One region of the Priestia sp. 53B2 genome, then DNA from elsewhere that is predicted to be linked to it. Evidence: riboswitches for the same ligand, from Rfam matches in the RefSeq annotation. Region 1 holds a riboswitch; each other region holds the start of a gene.
What was found. Region 1 has a riboswitch for cobalamin ahead of nikA (nickel ABC transporter substrate-binding protein). Riboswitches for the same ligand answer to the same signal wherever they lie in the genome.

Region 1 (6,530 bases):
TATGGTAATTAATGTATGATCTCGTTACATTATAACCGGTTCTATTTTTCTGTCCATGTGCAGCGTATTCCATGGCTCATCCTGTTCAGCAACCCTTTCGATAAAACCTTGTGAAGTCCAGAATGGGATAGCCCCCGGTAAAAAAGGATGAGTATGCAGATACAACGTGTCATAAAAATGATTTTGAGCAAATTGTTCCACTGCCTTTAACAGCTGCTGTCCAATGCCTAGACGCCGGTATGCTGGATCGACATAGCATTTTACAATCTCGGCTGCAGTTTTATGTTCATATCGCTTTTTTAATGCATGAAACCTTCCATCGTAAGCGTATAAACCAATTGTTCCAACTACTTGTTGATTTTCTGTGACAGCTGCAAAAAAAGCAGCGCCTTTCGCTTGAACATAATGTTCATTAAAATGAAGCAAATCCACAGGAAGCTGATTTTTTTCCAGCATAGGAAATAGCTCATTCCGCATATTCATGACAAACTGAATCACTTCAGCATCCTTTTCTTTTACTTCTTTAATTTGATACATTTGTACTTCTTGCACGTTTACTGTCACATCCTTTTATCTATCATTGTATACTTTCTCTTTTTCCTATAGGAACAACACAATATTGACTACGGCGTTACATCTAAATGCTGAGTCAGCATATAATACTCGCTTGGATTTGTTGTCCAGTTTTTCACTTTTTGATTATAAGCAACAACAATGTTTGGATGTACAATCGATGATGCCAGCATTTCCCCATTAATCAAAGCGGTTGCTTGCTTAGCTAACTGATCTCGCTTTGCGTCATCTACGGTTGAATTTAACTGCTGAATCATTTTTGTTAGCTTATCATCATTAATCCGGCTGGCATTTAAACCACCGCCCGGCAAATAGTTCGTACTTAAATAATAGCTTGCATCTCCTCTAGGGGCAGTGATAAGACTGTACAGTGCTAAATCCCAATCGTCTTTTGCCATTAAATATTCATCGCTGTCCTCAACGAGATGAATCTTAATAGTAATTCCTAACTCTTTCGCATTAGACTGTATAAGCTGAGCAATCAAAGGAAGTTCTGGAAGAGAGCTGTATGTGACAAGAGAGAGCGATAATGGCTTTTCATTTTTGATTGCTTTGCCATTTTTGATTTGATAGCCTGCTTTCTCTAAATATTTTTTAGCAGATGTCATACCTCTTTGCTCATTAGTAGTATTATCAGCAAAAGGAAATTGGGGTAAAAATGGACTTCGAGCCGATGCCGCTTGATTGTTCATTATGCTGCTGACAATTTCTTTTCGGTTCAGTAAGGTATCGATAGCTTTTCTTACATTTTCGTCTTTTAATGCGTCATTGGTTTGATTATAAAGTAATAAATGAGTACGTACACTAGGTACTCCACTTACCTTAAAAGACGGATCTGTTTGTAAAGTGCCCAAACTTTCTAAAGGCGGGCGATAAATAATATCGGCTGTTCCAGATTGAAGAGCAGCAACTCGCGCATTAGCATCTTCGTTAAATGCAAAAGTCGCGTTTTTCAATTTCACTTTTCCATTCCAATAATCCTCATACCTTTCTAATTTCACTTGATTTCCTTGATCAAAAGACAAGACGTGAAATGGACCCGTGCCAATGGGCTTCTTAGCTATATGAGAAGCATTAACGTCTATAATGGCTGTGTTTGGATGCACTAATTCAGAAGGGAATTTAGGCATTGGTTCTTTTAACGTAATTGTCAGGGTGTGACCGTTCGCTTTCATTTCTTTGATTTTTAAAGCGTTTCTCATTGCATAGCTTTGGTCTATTGCTCTTTGAAGAGAAGACTTCACGGCATTTGCATCCAGCGCTTTTCCATTTTGAAACGTGATGTTCTTTCTTATCGTAAATGTCCATGTAAGGCCGTTATCTTTCGTTTCCCACTTTTCAGCAAGCCAAGGCTTTATTTTTAAATCGTCGCTGATTTTGACAAGCGTTTCCCCCACTCCTGCACGGACTGCCGTATAATCATCATCGGTATGAGGATCAAGGGTTGCAGGTGTAAAATTAAATAAAAATGTCACACTTTTATCCGTTTTCTTTCTTTCTTTTATACTTATGCTCTCTTCATTAGGAGCGCAAGCAGTGAGGCAAAGTAACACAAGAAATATCATAGATACGAGTTTTTTATTATTTATCATTGATTTTTCCACCTTCTATTTTAATACACAAAAAAAGCACTTCTAAAAAGAAGTGCTTGTCTTCACAACAAATCTAGATAAACGTATCCCTTGTTTATCTTATTTTTGATTCTGCCAAAACACCTCCCTATCCTCGTAGGTTATTGTGTGCTGCGATTTATGGCAGGTTTCCTGGCTTCAAGTCATCGCCTTATACCGCCTTCCCGTCTCTAAATAGACAGTGGCTTTTTGGCATAAGGCTCCTTGTTACAGTGGCGGGACCGCTCCGGATTTTCACCGGATTCCCTTTTAAGGCAATTGAAAAACAATTGCCACCATAAAAGCTGGTTATTTAATTTAGTAGCGTGCTCTTGAAACTCTAGAAGTAGAAGCTGATGGTGAAACATCTTCATCATCAAATCCAGTGGCAATAACGGTTACCATCATTTCGTCCTTTAAATCTTCATTGATCACAGACCCAAAAATCATATTTAAGTCCTGATCAGAAGCAGACGTGACAATATCTGCTGCTTCCTGTACTTCGTAAAGACTCAGGCTGCTGCCGCTCGTAATGTTCAACAGCACACCTCTTGCCCCATCAATCGATGCATCTAGCAGCGGACTAGAAATCGCTTTTTTCGCTGCTTCAATTGCCCGGTCTGATCCGGAAGCTCGTCCGATACCCATAAGCGCAAATCCTTGATTAGACATGATTGTTTTTACATCAGCAAAGTCAAGGTTAATCAGCCCCGGAACAGCGATTAAATCTGAAATACCTTGAATACCTTGGCGAAGAACATTATCTGCTTCACGGAATGCTTCAAGCATAGGCGTCTTTTTATCGACAATTTCAAGCAAGCGGTCGTTTGGAATCACAATAAGGGTATCTACCGATTCATTCATCGCAGTAATACCGCCTACTGCTTGCTTTGTACGTTTATTTCCTTCAAACTTGAACGGGCGAGTGACTACTCCAATTGTTAAAGCATTTAGTTCACGGGCAATTTGGGCAATAACCGGAGCTGCTCCAGTGCCGGTTCCTCCGCCCATGCCAGCTGTTACGAATACCATATCTGCGCCTTGCAGTACTTCTTGAATTTGTTCTCTGCTTTCTTCGGCTGCTTCTCTTCCCACTTCTGGATTAGCTCCTGCACCTAATCCTCGCGTTAATGCCGCACCAATCTGCATTTTCACATCTGCTTTAGATAAGTTAAGCGCCTGAGCATCCGTATTAACGGCGATAAATTCTACTCCTTGTACACCGTGTTCAATCATACGGTTAACGGTGTTATTTCCTCCACCACCGACTCCAATTACTTTAATTCGCACTAGTGGCGATACATCTGCATCAAATCCAAACATTCTAAGTTCCTCCTCAATGATCAAAATTACTTTCTCTTATTATCCGAAAAAACACGTGAAGAACCTTTTACTCCTATGTTTAACGCGTAACTGTTCTTTTGTTTTACAGATTTTATACACTTCTCTTTTAACCTTTAAAACTTTACATCTTTATGTAAATTTATTGTTGTTCTAAAATTAGTACGCCGAACTCTTTTATGGTTTTTCCACTCAAAACGGCATATAAGCTTATTGTATCATTCATTTGACAGATGTCTGTATTTAATTTTGAGTAAGATGTGACTAAGAGAATAATATTTTTATAGACAAAATGAGAAAAAGCCCTTAGAAATAAGGGCTTCTCTAGATAATAAACCGTTTTATAATTTTCCAGTTAAGAATTGAGCTTCTCCCATGCCAAAGCTCCAGTCAGCATTACCGTTTTCAACAATCGAAATCATAATGTCGTTTGGCTGAATGCCGCAGCTCTCTCCAAGCTCTTTTACAATTAATCTGTAAAGAGCTTGCTTTTGCTCTTCTGTCCGCTGTTTACTCGTTACACTTATAATAACCAAATCCTTGCTTCTCTCAAAGCCTAGACCTGTATCTTCAATAATCATTTCATGAGCAGGATGCTGATGTACAATTTGATAACGATCGCGTTCTGGCACGCCAAAGGCTTCTAGCATCGCTCGGTGAGCAGCGTCTAGCAGTTTTTTTAACTCTTTTTCATCTCTTCCTTCTATTACATCAAATCTAAGTAATGGCATACTAAGTAACCTCCAGCTTTTTGTCTAATGTATTATTGCTTCATCATATCACAACTATCGTTTGTTAAAAAAAGATATGCTATTCACAATGTGCTCTCTAGTGAAAGAGACCTCAAACGCTTCAATAAAAGCTGAACCTAATAAAAAGAAATGAGCAGCATAACGGCTCATTTCATTAGTACAAAAACATTTATAATAAGAGCTAAAATACATACAGATACAATGGCAATGAGTACGTTCATCACGAGGTTTTGCGAGGATGTTTTGGCTTGTTTTTTCATATCAGCCCGACTCATCTGTTGCTTTTCATGATCACTTTTAGACATCACGTAGCCTCTCCTATTCATCAAAATGTCAGCAGTGTGTAAATGATTTTTGAGAAACCTTGATCCAGTTCTTTTGTATAGACAGCAGCACATGCAGGTTATCACCAGTTATTTTAGCATGTTTTGTCAAATAAGTGGACTATGTAGCACTTCAATTTAGTATTCACGGCCAAATATATTTAAATTCGTTGCTTTTCTCTTCTTTTCTCGCTATTGTTTGAGAAGAAGGATAATTAGATACGATAAAGGATGATACGATATTGAATAACCATACGCAGCTGCCTCAGTATATCTACACATACGCATGCAGCGAAGAGGAACTCTCACTATGTCAATTAGAGAGACGCTCTCTTTTTGAAATTGAAACTGAGAAACCTATCATAAAAAGTGCCGTTAAACTTGATCCAAGCAGAAGCCCTTTTATCAAAGAGCGATTAGATATTATGTATGAATCAGATGACCTTGCAGATATTTGTAAGCAAGTAGAAGATATTGACCTTGGAGACAAAACATTTAAACTCATTTTCATGAAAATTAATGACTTGGAAAAAGATCAAAAAATAAGTTATAAAGGTCAGCGTGCTATTGAACGTGATGTGGGTTGGAATTTTGTAGCAGAAGCAGACTTGCACAACCCTGACCATTTGTTTGGCATTGTTCCATTTGAAGGACGCTGGTATTTTGGGAAATATCAAAAAAGCGAAGCGGTATGGCTGCATCATTTGAAGAAACCGCGTGAATACTCTACAGCACTCAGTACCCGTCTTGCAAGAGCTGTAGCTAACATTGCCGTTCCAAACCCTGAAGGAATCAAAGCGATTGATCCATGCTGCGGTATCGGTACAGTCCTTGTAGAAGCCCTTTCAATGGGCATTGATATTGTAGGACGCGATATCAATCCACTTGTGACCGACGGATCTCGTGAAAATATTGCGCATTTCGGCTTAAGCGGTGATGTCAAAACTGGACCGATTTCAGATGTTACAACTCACTATGATGTAGCTATCATCGACATGCCTTACAATCTCTACACCCACGCGACGCCTGAAGATCAGCTTTCTATTTTAAAACACGCTCGCCGCTTTGCGGATAAAGTAGTCGTGATTACAGTAGATACGATTGACCATATGATTCATGAAGCTGGCTTTTCTATTTCAGATCGCTGCGTAGCGCGCAAAAGCGTATTTTCTAGACAAGTAGTTGTATGCGAATAAAAAAGACACCAGTCTAACAGGCTGGTGTCTTTTGATTTACCACTCTTTAGGTTCATAGTCTAATTCTTTGAATAGCTGCGTACGCTCTTTTTTCGTTAAATCTCTCCATTGCCCAACAGGTAAGTTGTTTAAATGGATATTCATAATACGCGTGCGCTGAAGGCGGTATACTTCATATCCGAGCACTTCACACATACGGCGAATTTGACGATTTAAACCCTGTGTTAAAATAATTTGAAACTCATACTTAGACAGCTGTGTCACTTCACAAGGAAGCGTTTTTGTGCCTAAAATTTTTACTCCCTCAGACATGTTTTTGATAAACTCTGGTGTAATTGGCTTATCTACTGCAACAATATATTCTTTTTCATGCTTGTTTTCTGCACGTAAAATTTCATTAATAATATCGCCGTCATTTGTAAGTAAAATTAAGCCGTCTGAATCCTTATCAAGGCGTCCAACGTGGTGAATACGCAAAGGGTGATTGACTAAATCAATGATGTTTCCCTTTACTTTTTTTTCACTCGTACTTGTAATGCCGACTGGTTTATTAAGCGCAATATATACATTATTTCGAGCAATCCGAAGCTGTTGGCCGCTTACTCGAATATCATCTCCAGGCTTAACTTGATCTCCGACTTTTGCAACCTTTCCATTAACGGTTACTCTTCCTTCACTAATTAACTTATCTGCCCCGCGTCTTGACGCCTTTCCAGATTCGCTAATAAATTTATT
Region 2 (6,530 bases), on a different contig from region 1:
ACGTTAAAACCTCCAAAATTATAAATGCTTTTTATTATCGTGTTGAATAATTAAAATTTTCAGAATTTTATATTCGAATAATAAAAATAAACATGTATCGTATTATACTAACCTAAAATGCATATTTCAATATAAAATTTTATTTTTTTAATTTATTCGCTGAAATAGCAAAAATAGAAAAATAAGCAGCGAAAAAATCTCGGTATACAACAATCATTTGATATGATAAAACAGAACTGTAAGTTTTAAAAATTTGCATGTGCGTTCTTACATTTTTTTAGTAAAGAGCTGTTTACATAAGATGCTGTAAGGGTGTATATTTATACACGGTTCGTTGAACCGCATATGCTCAATGGGTGAAAGTCAACTGTGCGAAAGGAGCAAGAAAGTGAAAAGGTTAGGTCTAGCAACTCAGATTCTAATTGGACTGATTTTAGGCGTAGCTGTAGGTGCTATCTTTTACGGAAGCGATACGGCCATTTCTATTTTACAGCCGGTTGGAGACATATTTATTCATTTAATTAAGATGATTGTCGTACCGATTGTGATTTCAGCATTAATCGTAGCGGTCGCAGGAGTGGGCGACATCAAAAAATTAGGTAAGCTTGGCGGAAAAACAATTCTTTATTTTGAAATTGTTACAACCATTGCGATTGTAGTGGGGATTATTGCCGCGAACTTATTCCACCCTGGTGCAGGGGTTGATATAGGACATATTGAAAAAAGCGATATTTCTCAATATGAGGCAACGGCAAAAACGTCTGAAAGTACAGGGGTTGCTCAGGAGCTTCTTCATATTGTTCCGACAAACGTCTTTCAATCGGTAGCAGAAGGCGATCTTTTACCAATCATTTTATTTTCCGTACTGTTTGGTGTAGGCGTAGCTTCGATTGGAGAGAGAGGAAAACCTGTTTTAGCCTTTTTTGAAGGCGTCTTGGATGCAATGTTTTGGGTAACTAATTTGGTGATGAAATTTGCTCCAGTAGGTGTATTTGCACTTATTGGTGTTAATATTATAAAGTTTGGTGTCGGATCACTTCTTCCATTAGGAAAATTAGTGTTCGCCGTTTACTTCACCATGATTTTCTTTGTGCTTGTGGTTCTTGGAATTATTGCTAAAATGGCTGGAACAAGCATGTTTACGCTGCTAAAAGTGTTAAAAGACGAGCTGCTTCTTGCTTTTACAACGGCAAGTTCAGAAGCGGTTTTACCATCTCTTATCAAAAAGATGGAAGACTTCGGTTGTTCTAAGTCGGTTACATCGTTTGTCATTCCAACAGGCTACACGTTTAACTTAGATGGTTCAACCATTTATCAGGCGCTGGCATCGCTGTTTATTGCTCAAATGTACGGCATCGACCTTTCCATTATGGATCAAATTCAGCTCCTTCTTGTGCTAATGTTAACCTCAAAAGGAATGGCTGGTGTACCAGGGGCATCGTTTGTAGTTGTACTTGCTACACTTGAATCTATGGGCTTCCCTCTTGAAGGCATGGCATTTATTGCAGGAATTGACCGCATTCTTGATATGATGCGTACCACAGTTAACGTAGTAGGAAATGCTTTAGCTGCAATTGTAATGTCCAAGTCAGAAGGCGAGTTTGATAAGCAAAAATCATTAAATTATATAAATGAATTAAAGAAATCAAACATAGCTTAAAACAAAAAAGCCGGGCAGCTGCCCGGCTTTTTTGTTTGGAGCTGCCTGTTATCTTTTTTGAAACATATGGTAAAATAAAAGAAATGAGAGACAAAGGAAGTGTCATAATGACGGAAACTGTTCAGTTAATTAAAAAGCTTGTTTCGATTCCCAGTCCTTCTGGAAATACAGAAAAGGTGATTTCATTTGTCGAAGACTATGTAAAAGAGCTAAATATTCAAACGTATCGCAATCGAAAAGGAGGCTTAGTCGCTACTATTCCCGGTAAAGATACAGATCACCACCGCATGCTGACGGCTCATGTCGATACATTAGGTGCTATGGTAAAAGAAATCAAACCGAGTGGGCGTCTGAAAATCGACTTGATTGGAGGATTTCGCTACAATTCTATTGAAGGAGAATATTGTGAAATTGAAACTTCATCAGGAGAAGTATTTACAGGAACCATCCTGATGCATCAAACATCTGTTCATGTGTATAAAGATGCAGGGAAAGCTGAGCGAAATCAAGAAAATATAGAAATTCGACTGGATGAAAAAGTACATAGCGCAGAAGATGTTCGCAGCCTTGGAATTGAAGTCGGCGACTTTGTTTCGTTTGATCCTCGTATAGAAATAACAAAAAGAGGTTTTATTAAATCTCGTCATCTCGATGATAAAGCAAGCGTAGCTTTATTGCTTCAGCTCATGAAAACAATTCAAGAAGAACAGATCGAACTGCCATACACTACGCACTTTCTCATTTCAAATAATGAAGAAATTGGATACGGAGGAAATTCGAACATTACGCCTCAAACAGTAGAATACTTAGCTGTTGATATGGGTGCTATGGGAGATGGACAATCTACCGATGAATACACCGTATCTATTTGTGTAAAAGATTCAAGTGGCCCTTATCATTATGGTTTGAGAAAGCATTTGGTGGAGCTAGCTAAGCAGCATGATATTCAGTACAAATTAGATATTTATCCGTTTTACGGATCAGACGCTTCTGCTGCTATTCGTGCCGGACACGATATCGTACACGGCTTAATTGGTCCAGGAATTGATTCTTCTCATGCGTTTGAGAGAACGCATCAAGATTCATTGAACCATACGTATAAGCTTCTTTATCACTATGTGCAGTCGAACATGGTTCTACTTTAAGAGAGGAATATTTAATTAGTGTATTTTTATGCAAAATAAAGAGCAGGACGGGATTGTGATGTCTGTACTTTCTTTTTTTAATAAATACTATATATTTTTTTACTGGTGAAGCAACAGTTGGTTAAAAAAGCACCCTTTTTAAAGAGGACTGCTTAAACCTTTTGTACATTGTGTTCATTTACAGAAGTTAAAATGTTTTTAAATTTTAAAAAGTTTCTTGTGACAAGTTTTGTAGAATGGGTTTTCAAAAGGAAATGGTTTCGGCATAATGTGGATATAGCGATCACTACAATAATCGGAGGCGAATCTTTTCATGTGGGTACTGACGGTATATGCTGGAAAAGAAATGAAAATGTTTGAATTTGAAACTGAAAAGCAGGCGAGAGAAGCGTTTGCTAAAACAAATGGCTGTAAAGTCCTTTCAGAAGTTGTGTATTATAATGATCCTCATTTAACATTAGTAGCTATATAATGAAAAAACAAGAGCTGATTTTATGCTCTTGTTTTTTTATAGATGCTTGTATCTTCCGAAAAGAATAGAGTTGAAATAAAAAAAAATGTACGCTATGATATGGTAGTTACTTCTATTATTCTGATAGTTTAAAAGGTTCATATATATCAAACAGCAACAGTAAAGATGCCAAGAAGGCTTAATAGGGAAACTGGTGAAAGGCCAGTACTGTCCCCGCAACTGTAAGTGTGGACGAACGAGTATAACCACTGTGAAGAAATCACGGGAAGGTTCTCAAGTAGAATGATACACAAGTCAGGAGACCTGTCTTTATTGTGAAGTTTCTATTTCTCCGGGGAGCGGGAAGGAAGACGTTGGCTTAAAGTGGCATTCGTGTACACTCTTATTCTGACGTTTTACCCGCTCGCATATTAGCGAAGCGGGTTTTTCTCGTAGCGTAAAACTACATATCGTGCAAAAAAGGTGCGCAATGTTCACATTGCGTTAAATGGGAAGTCTGGTGTGAAGCCAGCGCGGTACCCGCCACTGTGAAGAGGAGCTGATTGCATATGCCACTGTATTCGGGAAGGCGCAATCAAGTGATGAATCGAAGTCAGGAAACCGGCCTTTTTCTAATGCGAAGCTTACCCTACGGGATATAGGTGGAAGTGCAAAAACTTAGTTTGAATTTTCTGCGCCTCTATCATTGATAGAGGCGCTTTTTTTAGTAAAGGAGCGATGAGTGTGACGACGTGGAACTTAAATGGAACAAAACATCACGTATTGATTTGTAATGGAAGCAGCTGTATGAGAAAAGGTGGAGAAGAAGCCACGCAAGCTATTCGAAATAAGGTGACGGAACTGGATTTGGATGAAACGGTTCATACAACGCGTACGCGCTGTAACGGACGATGCAAAGATGCTCCAGTAGCTATCGTGTATCCTTCAGGAGATTGGTACAAGCAGGTCACTGAAACCGTCGCTCACCGAATTGTCGAAGAGCATTTAGCAGGAGGCTGCAGTATAAGGGAATCGCTTATCTATGAATATGATCAAAACGGTTTCGTTTCTCCGGAAAACAGTGACTCCATAGAAGGAATTGACAAAGTAAAAAGTAACGCATAAAGGAGGAGCTAGCATGAAAGGTAAACTGTTAGTTATTGGATTTGGGCCAGGAAGCTTTGAACATATTACACAGCGAGCAAGAGAAGCCATTCAAGAAAGTGATATGATCATCGGTTATAAAACCTATGTGGAACTAATTCAAGGACTGTTAACGAATCAGCAAATTATTAGTACGGGAATGACCGAAGAAGTAAGCCGTGCACAAGAAGCTGTAAAGCAAGCTGAAGCAGGAAAAACCGTAGCTGTTATTTCAAGCGGAGATGCAGGAGTATACGGAATGGCAGGCCTTGTGTATGAAGTGTTGATTGAAAAAGGCTGGAAAAAAGAAACGGGCGTAGAGCTGGAAGTAATTCCTGGCATTTCGGCTATTAATTCATGCGCATCTCTCCTTGGAGCGCCCGTGATGCACGATGCTTGTACGATTAGTTTAAGTGACCACCTTACGCCTTGGGAGCTAATCGAAAAAAGAATTGAAGCAGCTGCACAAGCAGATTTTGTAGTGGCTTTTTACAACCCAAAAAGCGGAAGACGAACAAGACAAATTGTTGAAGCACAAAGAATTCTATTAAAGTACCGTTCCCCTGATACGCCTGTTGGCCTTGTGAAAAGCGCTTATCGTGACCGTGAAGAAGTCGTAATGACTAACTTAAAAGACATGTTAAACCACGAAATAGGCATGCTGACTACCGTTGTTGTCGGAAATTCATCTACGTTCTTTTACGACGATTTAATGATTACACCGCGAGGATATCAGCGGAAATATACCCTCAACCAAACAGAGCAGCCGCTAAGACCGCATCAGCGACTTCGAAAAGAAGCAGAACCATGGGCTCTCGATCAAGAAGAGACTGTAGAGCAAACAGCTTCAGCTATTGAAGCAGTTCAGGACACAAGAGAAGAAAAAGCAACTTCACGAGCTCTTGCAGAAGAAGCGCTTCAAGCAATTTTAGGTGAAACCACTTCTGCGGTCGTACACCAGTCAATACAGTCTATTTTCGAAGTGGCGGTTAGTCCAGGACTTGCAAATAAGAAATTCACGCCTGTTCAAATGACCACACTAGCAGAAGTTGTTGGTGAAAAAGGTACGATGGAGTATACACCTGACCATCAAATCAAACTGCAAATTCCAACGGCTCAGCCAGACGTGATTATTAAAAAGCTCCAAGCAGCTTCCTTTTTACTATCTCCGGTCGGAGACGTGTTCACAATCAAAGCGTGTGATTTTTGTGACGGAGAAAAAAGCGATGCTATTCCACATACGGAAGAATTACAAAAACGCCTTGGGGGAATGGACATGCCAAAAGAGCTGAAGCTTGGTATTAATGGATGCGGTATGGCCTGTTATGGTGCTGTTCAAGAAGATATCGGCATTGTCTATAGAAAAGGTGCTTTTGATTTATTTTTAGGAGCTAAAACGGTTGGACGCAATGCGCATTCAGGTCAAATTGTGGCGGAAGGCATAGCGCCCGATGACATTGTTGAAATAGTGGAGAACATTGTCCATGAATATAAAGAAAAAGGTCATCCTAATGAGCGATTTCATAAATTTTTTAAGCGTGTGAAGAACGTTTATGGATTCGACTATCAAGATATAACACCAAAAATAAAAGTAGAACCAGCTCCGTGTGGAGATTAAAAAATGGGAGGGCATTATATGAAATCAGTTTTATTTGTCGGTCATGGAAGCAGAGATCCTGAAGGGAACGATCAAATTCGCGAATTTATTTCGACTATGAAGCATGATTGGGACGCATCTATTTTAGTAGAAACGTGTTTTCTAGAGTTTGAACGCCCAAATGTAAGTCAAGGTATTGATACATGTGTGGCAAAAGGAGCACAAGATGTAGTTGTAATTCCAATTATGCTCTTGCCTGCTGGCCACTCTAAAATACATATTCCGGCGGCTATAGATGAAGCTAAGGAAAAATATCCACACGTAAACTTCGTATACGGACGTCCCATTGGCGTTCATGAAGAAGCCCTTGAAATTTTAAAAACGAGATTACAAGAATCAGGAGAGAATTTAGAAACTCCAGCTGAAGACACGGCTGTTATCGTCTTAGGGCGAGGAGGAAGTGATCCTGATGCAAACAGTGATTTATATAAAATTACGCGCCTTCTTTGGGAAAAAACAAATTATAAAATCGTC
Region 3 (6,530 bases), on a different contig from region 1:
GCAAATGCTTTTGCGTAAGGCGGAAGGTCTGGCGGACGGCGGCTTGAAATGATGTGGCCGTCGATTACGACTGCTTCATCATGCCAAATAGCTCCCGCATTTTCCATATCATCTTTGATTCCTGGGGTACTTGTTACGTTTCGGCCATCTAAGATTTTTGCAGAGATTAATACCCATCCTGCATGGCAGATTTGGCCGATTGGCTTTTGCTGTTCATCCATATGACGAACCATTTCAATTACTTCAGGGTAGCGGCGCAGTTTATCCGGCGCCCAGCCTCCAGGTACTAAAATAGCGTCATATTCAGCTGGATCAACATCTTTAAACGCGTAGTCCGATAGAGCTGGAACACCGTATTTCCCCATGTACGTTTCGTTTGCTTTTTCTCCAACTAAATGTACTTCTGCTCCTTCTTCTCGAAGACGCATCACTGGATACCATAGTTCTAGATCTTCAAAGTCTGCACTAACAAGCGCAATAACTCTTTTATTTTCTAAGCGCATCGTAACACCTCCGCCATCAGTATAGCATGTTGGAGAATAAGATTGAAAATAAGGTACTAACTTGTACATAATTAAAGGATTTTTCAAGTGCCCTTCAGAAAATTTTTGTATGCCAAATGGTCTAATTTTATATTTTTACTTGACTGGGGACAAACATCACACTACAATGTGTAGTGTGATGTTCATAATGTTGTAAAATTATCCAAATCAGAAAAACTTTCTGATTTAATTGCTACGTTTATTTTTTCGGGCTTTTACACTACATAACGTAGTGTTTTTCAAATACACTTAAAGGAGGAAGTAAAGTGAATAAAAACGTCGAAATTGGTTCACTTATTATTCGTTTAGTATTAGGTTTTACATTTTTAGTACACGGCTTTCAAAAATGGCAAGGCGGGATTGAAAATACAGTAGGGTTCTTCGACAGCTTAGGAATCCCTGGTTTCATGGCATATATTGTTGCAACCATTGAACTTGTAGGTGGGGTTCTTATTATTCTTGGTCTAGCAACAAGAGTTGTAGCTGCTTTATTTGTAGCAGTTATGCTTGGCGCTATTTTTACAGCCAAGCTTAAAAGCGGATTTGTAGGCGGCTTTGAGTTTGATATCGCCTTAATTGCCATGTCTGCTCACTTGTTCCTTGCAGGAAGTCAATTCCTTGCTCTTGATGCAGTGGTATTCAAAAAGAAAGAAACTGCCTTTTCTCTTCAAGAAGAAAGCAGTAAATAAAAAAAGAAAGCTTATACTCTCCCAATATAAGCTTTCAGATTAGTCCCCGCCGTTTGAGGCGGGCTTTTTTTATATTTGCAGCAGCAAATTCGCAAATAAAGAAGAACGCTCGGACAACGTATCAATTTGAATATGTTCATATTCCGCATGTATTCCTTTTCCGCATGCTCCTAACCCATCCAACGTGGGAACGCCAATGGCCGCTGTAAAATTGCCATCACTTCCGCCTCCAACAGCTGCTTCTTCTAATTTCATGCCCAGTTTGGCCGCGATTGACTGAGCGCATTCAAATAACTCTTCCGTTTGTTTAGACTTGACCATCGGAGGACGATTCATGCCTCCCGTTACTTCGAGCTTAATCCCTTTTAAAATGGGTGTTAAATTCAAAATAATATCCGTCATACGTTTTGCTTCTTCTTCTGTAGAAACACGTAAATCCACGTGCGCTTCTGCATATTCCGGCACTACATTTGTACCGCTGCCTCCCGTAAATGTCCCAACGTTCACCGTTGTACCTTTTTCATAATCTGTTAAGCCCTGCAAGAAAATCACTTGGCGCGCCAGCTCTTCAATCGCATTGATTCCTTCTTTGTGGTGATTACCCGCGTGTGCTGCTCGTCCCCATACTTTTACGGTGAAAATTCCCGCTCCTTTGCGCGACGTTTTTAACGCACCTGAACCCGCCACCGCCGGTTCCGCTACTAGCACTGCTTCACTTCTTTGCGCTTCTTCTTCAATGTATTTTTTAGAAGAAATTGACCCAATCTCTTCATCCGAATTGCAGAAAAACACAATTTTTTTATCGAGCGATAAGCCAAGCTCTTGAATCGCTTTAATCGCCCATATAGATTGTACAATGCCGCCTTTCATGTCTAAAATTCCCGGACCATACAGCTTGTTTCCCTCTGTTCTTAGACTCAGCCTTCCCTTTTCCCATACCGTGTCAAAGTGACCGATAATTAAAAGCTGCTTTTCTCCTTCTCCAATCGTAAATTTCAAATGGTTTCCTACTTCTTTTTCTTCTATGATTTCGTATCCTACCCCTAACCGTTTATGAAACAGCTGCGTTAAATACATTCCACACTGATCTACTAACTCTTTACTGTAGGACGGTGATTCTTTTTTCACAAATCCAACTAGATCTTCAAGCATCTCTTGTTCGTGTTCTTTTAAATAACTAAACACGCTTTGTTCTACCATTACCTGACTCAAATCAATTCCTCCTCCAAACAACCCCTGCTGCTTGCATTAAATGCTTTTATTTATCGTACGTATAACTATGTTCTACGTTTCACATAACGACCTTAAATTATCCTTAATTATAATGGTTTTCAGACAATTTTCCATCCTTTAAATACAGATAATACTTTAACTTATTCATAACCGACCCAAAATAGCCATAAACTTCAACAAATTCATACAAAAAAGCTTCAATCTTTAACAGATTAAAGCTTTCGTTTGACTAATTGACATTTATTTTAATATTTTTCCCTTTTGACTTCACACTCACAAAAACAAACATAGACACTAAAAAAATAAACAGAATAACGCCAACCATTTCAAAGTTTACTTCGGCCCATGGGTTAAAGAAAGTGAATGCTAAATAGAACGACACACCATACGCGAGAACAACAATAACCCAGCCCATCAAGCGGGAAGCAGATTGTCCAAATTTACTCAATTCATTCACCATTTTATGTACAATCATCGAATCGATTGTATCTGTCAGCATCATACCAAACATAAACACTAGTCCTAACAAAAGCGGCGTATACTTGCCTGCGTTCCCTACAGCTAGAGACCACACGGCCGTTTGACTGACCGTTTCGGCTGCTAAAGCGAACAATGCTCCTACAAGAATAATTAAAAAAGGATTCGTTGTTCCTTTTGCGATTTTCGGAATAAACTTTCCTTTTAACCCACTCAGCTGAAACTCTTCCTCTTTATTTTTGGTTCGAAGCAAATGATATGTGTTTAATGTCCCGATTAGAAAGAGAGAGATAATGGATACCCAAGATGCAAAATGATCGAAATACGATGGAAACGTAAAATTCTTCATCACCACGCCCAGCACCCCGGCCGTGACGGCCACCATTCCTCCGTGACCTAGTGAAAACAGCGTTCCGACCCACGGGGCAAAACGGCTGCCCATTCGCCAATTATATCGAGTCTGGCCATCAATAAAAGCTAAGTGATCTGCATCCAATCCGTGCCTGATTCCTAATAAAAAGACAAGTAAAAAAACTGATAAACCTTCCATTTCCTACACTCCTTTTTTTAAAATAAAACGTAAAAAAGCCTCAATTCTATAGAAATTGAGGATGTGTCGGCATATGAAAATAAACAGCAATTGCTCACTGCGTACCTTGATACACCGCCTCTTTCCTAGAAGAGTCAAGTGTACAGAATAGGTAGGTCTCCTGGCTTGAGATCATCATTTTCTACCGCCTTCCTCGTTTTGAGTGACAATAAGATAGAAAACTCCCTGCTTACAGTGGCTGGACCGCTCGAGATTTGCACTCGATTCCCTGTTACCTCTTACGCTATGTAAGAGCACCTAAACTGTGCGAATGATTCATTTTCCTCCTCATTATACTAGTACCGCTTACAAATGAATAGAGAAAATTCAAATAAAAAAGCCCTGCTAAGCTTTACATGCTTAGCAGGGCTTTTTAAAGAAATTAAACTACTTCTACCGTTACGTCTACATTACCGCTGATTGCTTTTGAATACGGGCAGTATGAGTGAGCTAGGTCTACGTATTTTTTCGCTGTTTCTAAATCTAAGCCTTCGATATGAGCTTCAAGCGCTACTCCAATTTTCACTCCTTGATCAGCTTTATCAGGAAGCAGCTGAACAGTAGCTTTTACTTCACTGCTTTTGATTTCTACGTTATGTTTTTTCAACATAAATTCTAACGCGCTGTTGAAACAAGCACTGTATCCAGCTGCAAACAGCTGCTCTGGGTTTGTTGCTGTTGTTGCTTCTCCACCAAGCGCTGGAGGTGTTGCAACGTCTAAGTTAAAGATGTTATCTAAAGAGTGAACTTCTCCTGTTCTTCCACCTGTGTTAACGACTGTTGTTTCATATAAAGCTTTCATGTATAAACCTCTCCTCTTTTTCATTAATTTTATTAAAAGTTTTTTATTTATCGTTTCTGTAATTTAATTGTACACAATTTAATTTTAAAAAACAAGTATTAAATACATTAAAAATTTCCCAATAAAAAAAGCCGCGTATTTGCGACTTTTTCTTAATAATATTGAGACTGTTTGTCATAAGCAGATTTTCGAAAAATAGACAAGTTAGTAATAGTCCTCATCAGTTTCGTATTAAAAATAACATAATGAATAAACAGCGCCAGCACGCAGCCTAAAACGGCTCCTGTTAACACATCGAATGGATAATGAACGCCAACCCATACACGTGAAAAGGCAATGAGTACGCCCATGACAACCCACATGCGCCCTGAACGTTTGAAATGCAGCCAAATGGTAAAAGTGATAACTAATGCAGATGTAGCATGATCGCTTGGAAATGAAGAATTTGCGGCGTGATCAATAAGCTGATTCACGTGGTGAGAGATAAACGGACGATCTCGATAAGCAAATAAACTAATCACTTTATTGATAATGACTCCTGTGGCACAAGCACATAAAGCTTGAAATGCTACAACACGGCTGCCGTTTTTATTAATAAGTAAAAATAAGCCGAGTAAAACGATAAGTACATACTGGGCATAATCTGCAAAGAATACCATCAGCGAATCTAGAGGCTTTACGTGTGAGGCATACTGATTCACCGCGTGGAAAATGGTATAATCTACTGAATTGATAGCTGATAACATAATCGAAATCCTTTCTTATTTTTAAATGTCATTAGCTATCTTATCAGTTTCTTGAGAAAATGAACATGTTTTTGTCAGAAGCTTCCTAACTGGTATTTATAAATAATGTATTCAGGCTGAGTAGTAAACCAACGGTCTTTCGCCCATTAACTCACCTGTGAGTGATCCACAATATTTTTTTGCAAAAAGATTTCTTCTAAAGAAGGTTCTTCGACGTGAACTTGATAAATGTCGATGCCGCATTGAATTAATTCGCGAATAATAAGAGGAATATTTCTTTCTTTTTGAAGCATCACTTTTGTGTACATGTGATGGTATTCAACTTCGGGACTCAACGTACGGAAAAACTGTTGAATGTATTCTTTGTGACTGTTTGGATAAGGATCATGTTTGATCATCACCGTTTTTTTCGCTTGATATTGAAAGCGCAGCTCTTCCATTGTACCTTCTATTAAAATGACCCCATTTTTCATAATTGCTACACGTGTACAAATCTTCTCGACTTCATTTAAATTATGAGACGTCATAAAAATCGTCTTGCCTTGATTTTGAAGTTCTCTTATTAGTTCATGAATGCGAAGAGCAGATTCAATATCTACTCCAGAAGTTGGTTCATCTAAAAAGATAAGATCTGGGTCTGTTACAATTGCTTGAGCAATTCCTAACTTCTTTTTCATTCCAAATGAAAACTTTCCAACTTTCTGATGGTCATGTCCTTCTAACCCTACTTTCTTCAGTACATTACTACAGTGTTCTTTCGAAAAACGATGGCCGTTTATCTTTAAAAAATAGCGCAAATGATTGAGCGCTGTCATCTCATCATAAAAGTTAGCATAGTCAGGAAGCACACCTATTTTCTTCTGAAGCTCTAAATCAATATCACTCTGTCCCAGCAGCGTAAATTCTCCCGCTGAAGGAAATGAAACGCCGGTAAGCATATTAATAAAGGTAGACTTTCCTGCTCCATTTCTTCCTAAAAACCCGTAAATTTCTCCTTGTGGTATCTGTAAATTAATACCGTTAACAACTGTTGTAGATCCATATTTTTTAGTTAATTTACTTGTTTCAATAGCATACATATTATACTTCTCTCCTTTTAAAACTCCAAAGTGCCGTACATAAACAAAGTGCTGCAAAAATAAGAAGAACTGGTAGGTACCCTTTCTCCAGCTCTAAATAGTAGTAGGGCGTTACATACTTAAACCATGCAATATATTCTTTTGAGGAAAACATGCTCCATTCACTCAGTACCGGTAAAACAAGCGATAAAATAATCGATAAAAACATGGTATGAGTTGGATTTGGCATCAAAGCTGAAAGCATTAATACAAATGAAATCATACACATAGTGAATAGTAGGCACTCTAAAAATGTAAAAAAAGAAAAATGATGCGAAATAAACGCAATCAGTAGAAAAGAAATAGAGATACAAACAAGCCAGAAACAACAAAT

Region 2: it holds a riboswitch for cobalamin, as region 1 does, so the genes downstream of both, ACN6NE_RS25220 ((2Fe-2S) ferredoxin domain-containing protein) here and nikA (nickel ABC transporter substrate-binding protein) in region 1, are expected to answer to the same signal.
Region 3: it holds a riboswitch for cobalamin, as region 1 does, so the genes downstream of both, ACN6NE_RS12545 (HoxN/HupN/NixA family nickel/cobalt transporter) here and nikA (nickel ABC transporter substrate-binding protein) in region 1, are expected to answer to the same signal.

Annotation. Positions count from the first base shown of each region.
Region 1 covers NZ_JBLZXA010000018.1:24,606-31,135, reverse strand. Annotated here, with positions in the region: gene ACN6NE_RS13580 (GNAT family N-acetyltransferase) at 25-552, opposite strand; gene nikA (nickel ABC transporter substrate-binding protein) at 624-2,165, opposite strand; cobalamin riboswitch at 2,309-2,499, opposite strand; gene ftsZ (cell division protein FtsZ) at 2,502-3,506, opposite strand; gene ACN6NE_RS13565 (tautomerase family protein) at 3,866-4,255, opposite strand; gene ACN6NE_RS13560 (hypothetical protein) at 4,423-4,581, opposite strand; gene ACN6NE_RS13555 (TRM11 family SAM-dependent methyltransferase) at 4,842-5,795, shown strand; gene rluF (23S rRNA pseudouridine(2604) synthase RluF) at 5,832-6,530, opposite strand, start outside.
Region 2 covers NZ_JBLZXA010000030.1:116,913-123,442, reverse strand. Annotated here, with positions in the region: gene brnQ (branched-chain amino acid transport system II carrier protein) at 1-2, opposite strand, end outside; gene ACN6NE_RS25235 (cation:dicarboxylate symporter family transporter) at 389-1,660, shown strand; gene ACN6NE_RS25230 (M42 family metallopeptidase) at 1,768-2,805, shown strand; gene ACN6NE_RS25225 (hypothetical protein) at 3,119-3,277, shown strand; cobalamin riboswitch at 3,424-3,602, shown strand; cobalamin riboswitch at 3,721-3,900, shown strand; gene ACN6NE_RS25220 ((2Fe-2S) ferredoxin domain-containing protein) at 4,001-4,381, shown strand; gene cobJ (precorrin-3B C(17)-methyltransferase) at 4,395-6,017, shown strand; gene ACN6NE_RS25210 (sirohydrochlorin chelatase) at 6,036-6,530, shown strand, end outside.
Region 3 covers NZ_JBLZXA010000015.1:59,612-66,141, reverse strand. Annotated here, with positions in the region: gene ACN6NE_RS12560 (type 1 glutamine amidotransferase domain-containing protein) at 1-503, opposite strand, end outside; gene ACN6NE_RS12555 (DoxX family protein) at 809-1,231, shown strand; gene ACN6NE_RS12550 (M20 family metallopeptidase) at 1,301-2,464, opposite strand; gene ACN6NE_RS12545 (HoxN/HupN/NixA family nickel/cobalt transporter) at 2,694-3,491, opposite strand; cobalamin riboswitch at 3,625-3,807, opposite strand; gene ACN6NE_RS12540 (organic hydroperoxide resistance protein) at 3,913-4,332, opposite strand; gene ACN6NE_RS12535 (undecaprenyl-diphosphatase) at 4,485-5,078, opposite strand; gene ACN6NE_RS12530 (ABC transporter ATP-binding protein) at 5,225-6,157, opposite strand; gene ACN6NE_RS12525 (ABC transporter permease) at 6,159-6,530, opposite strand, start outside.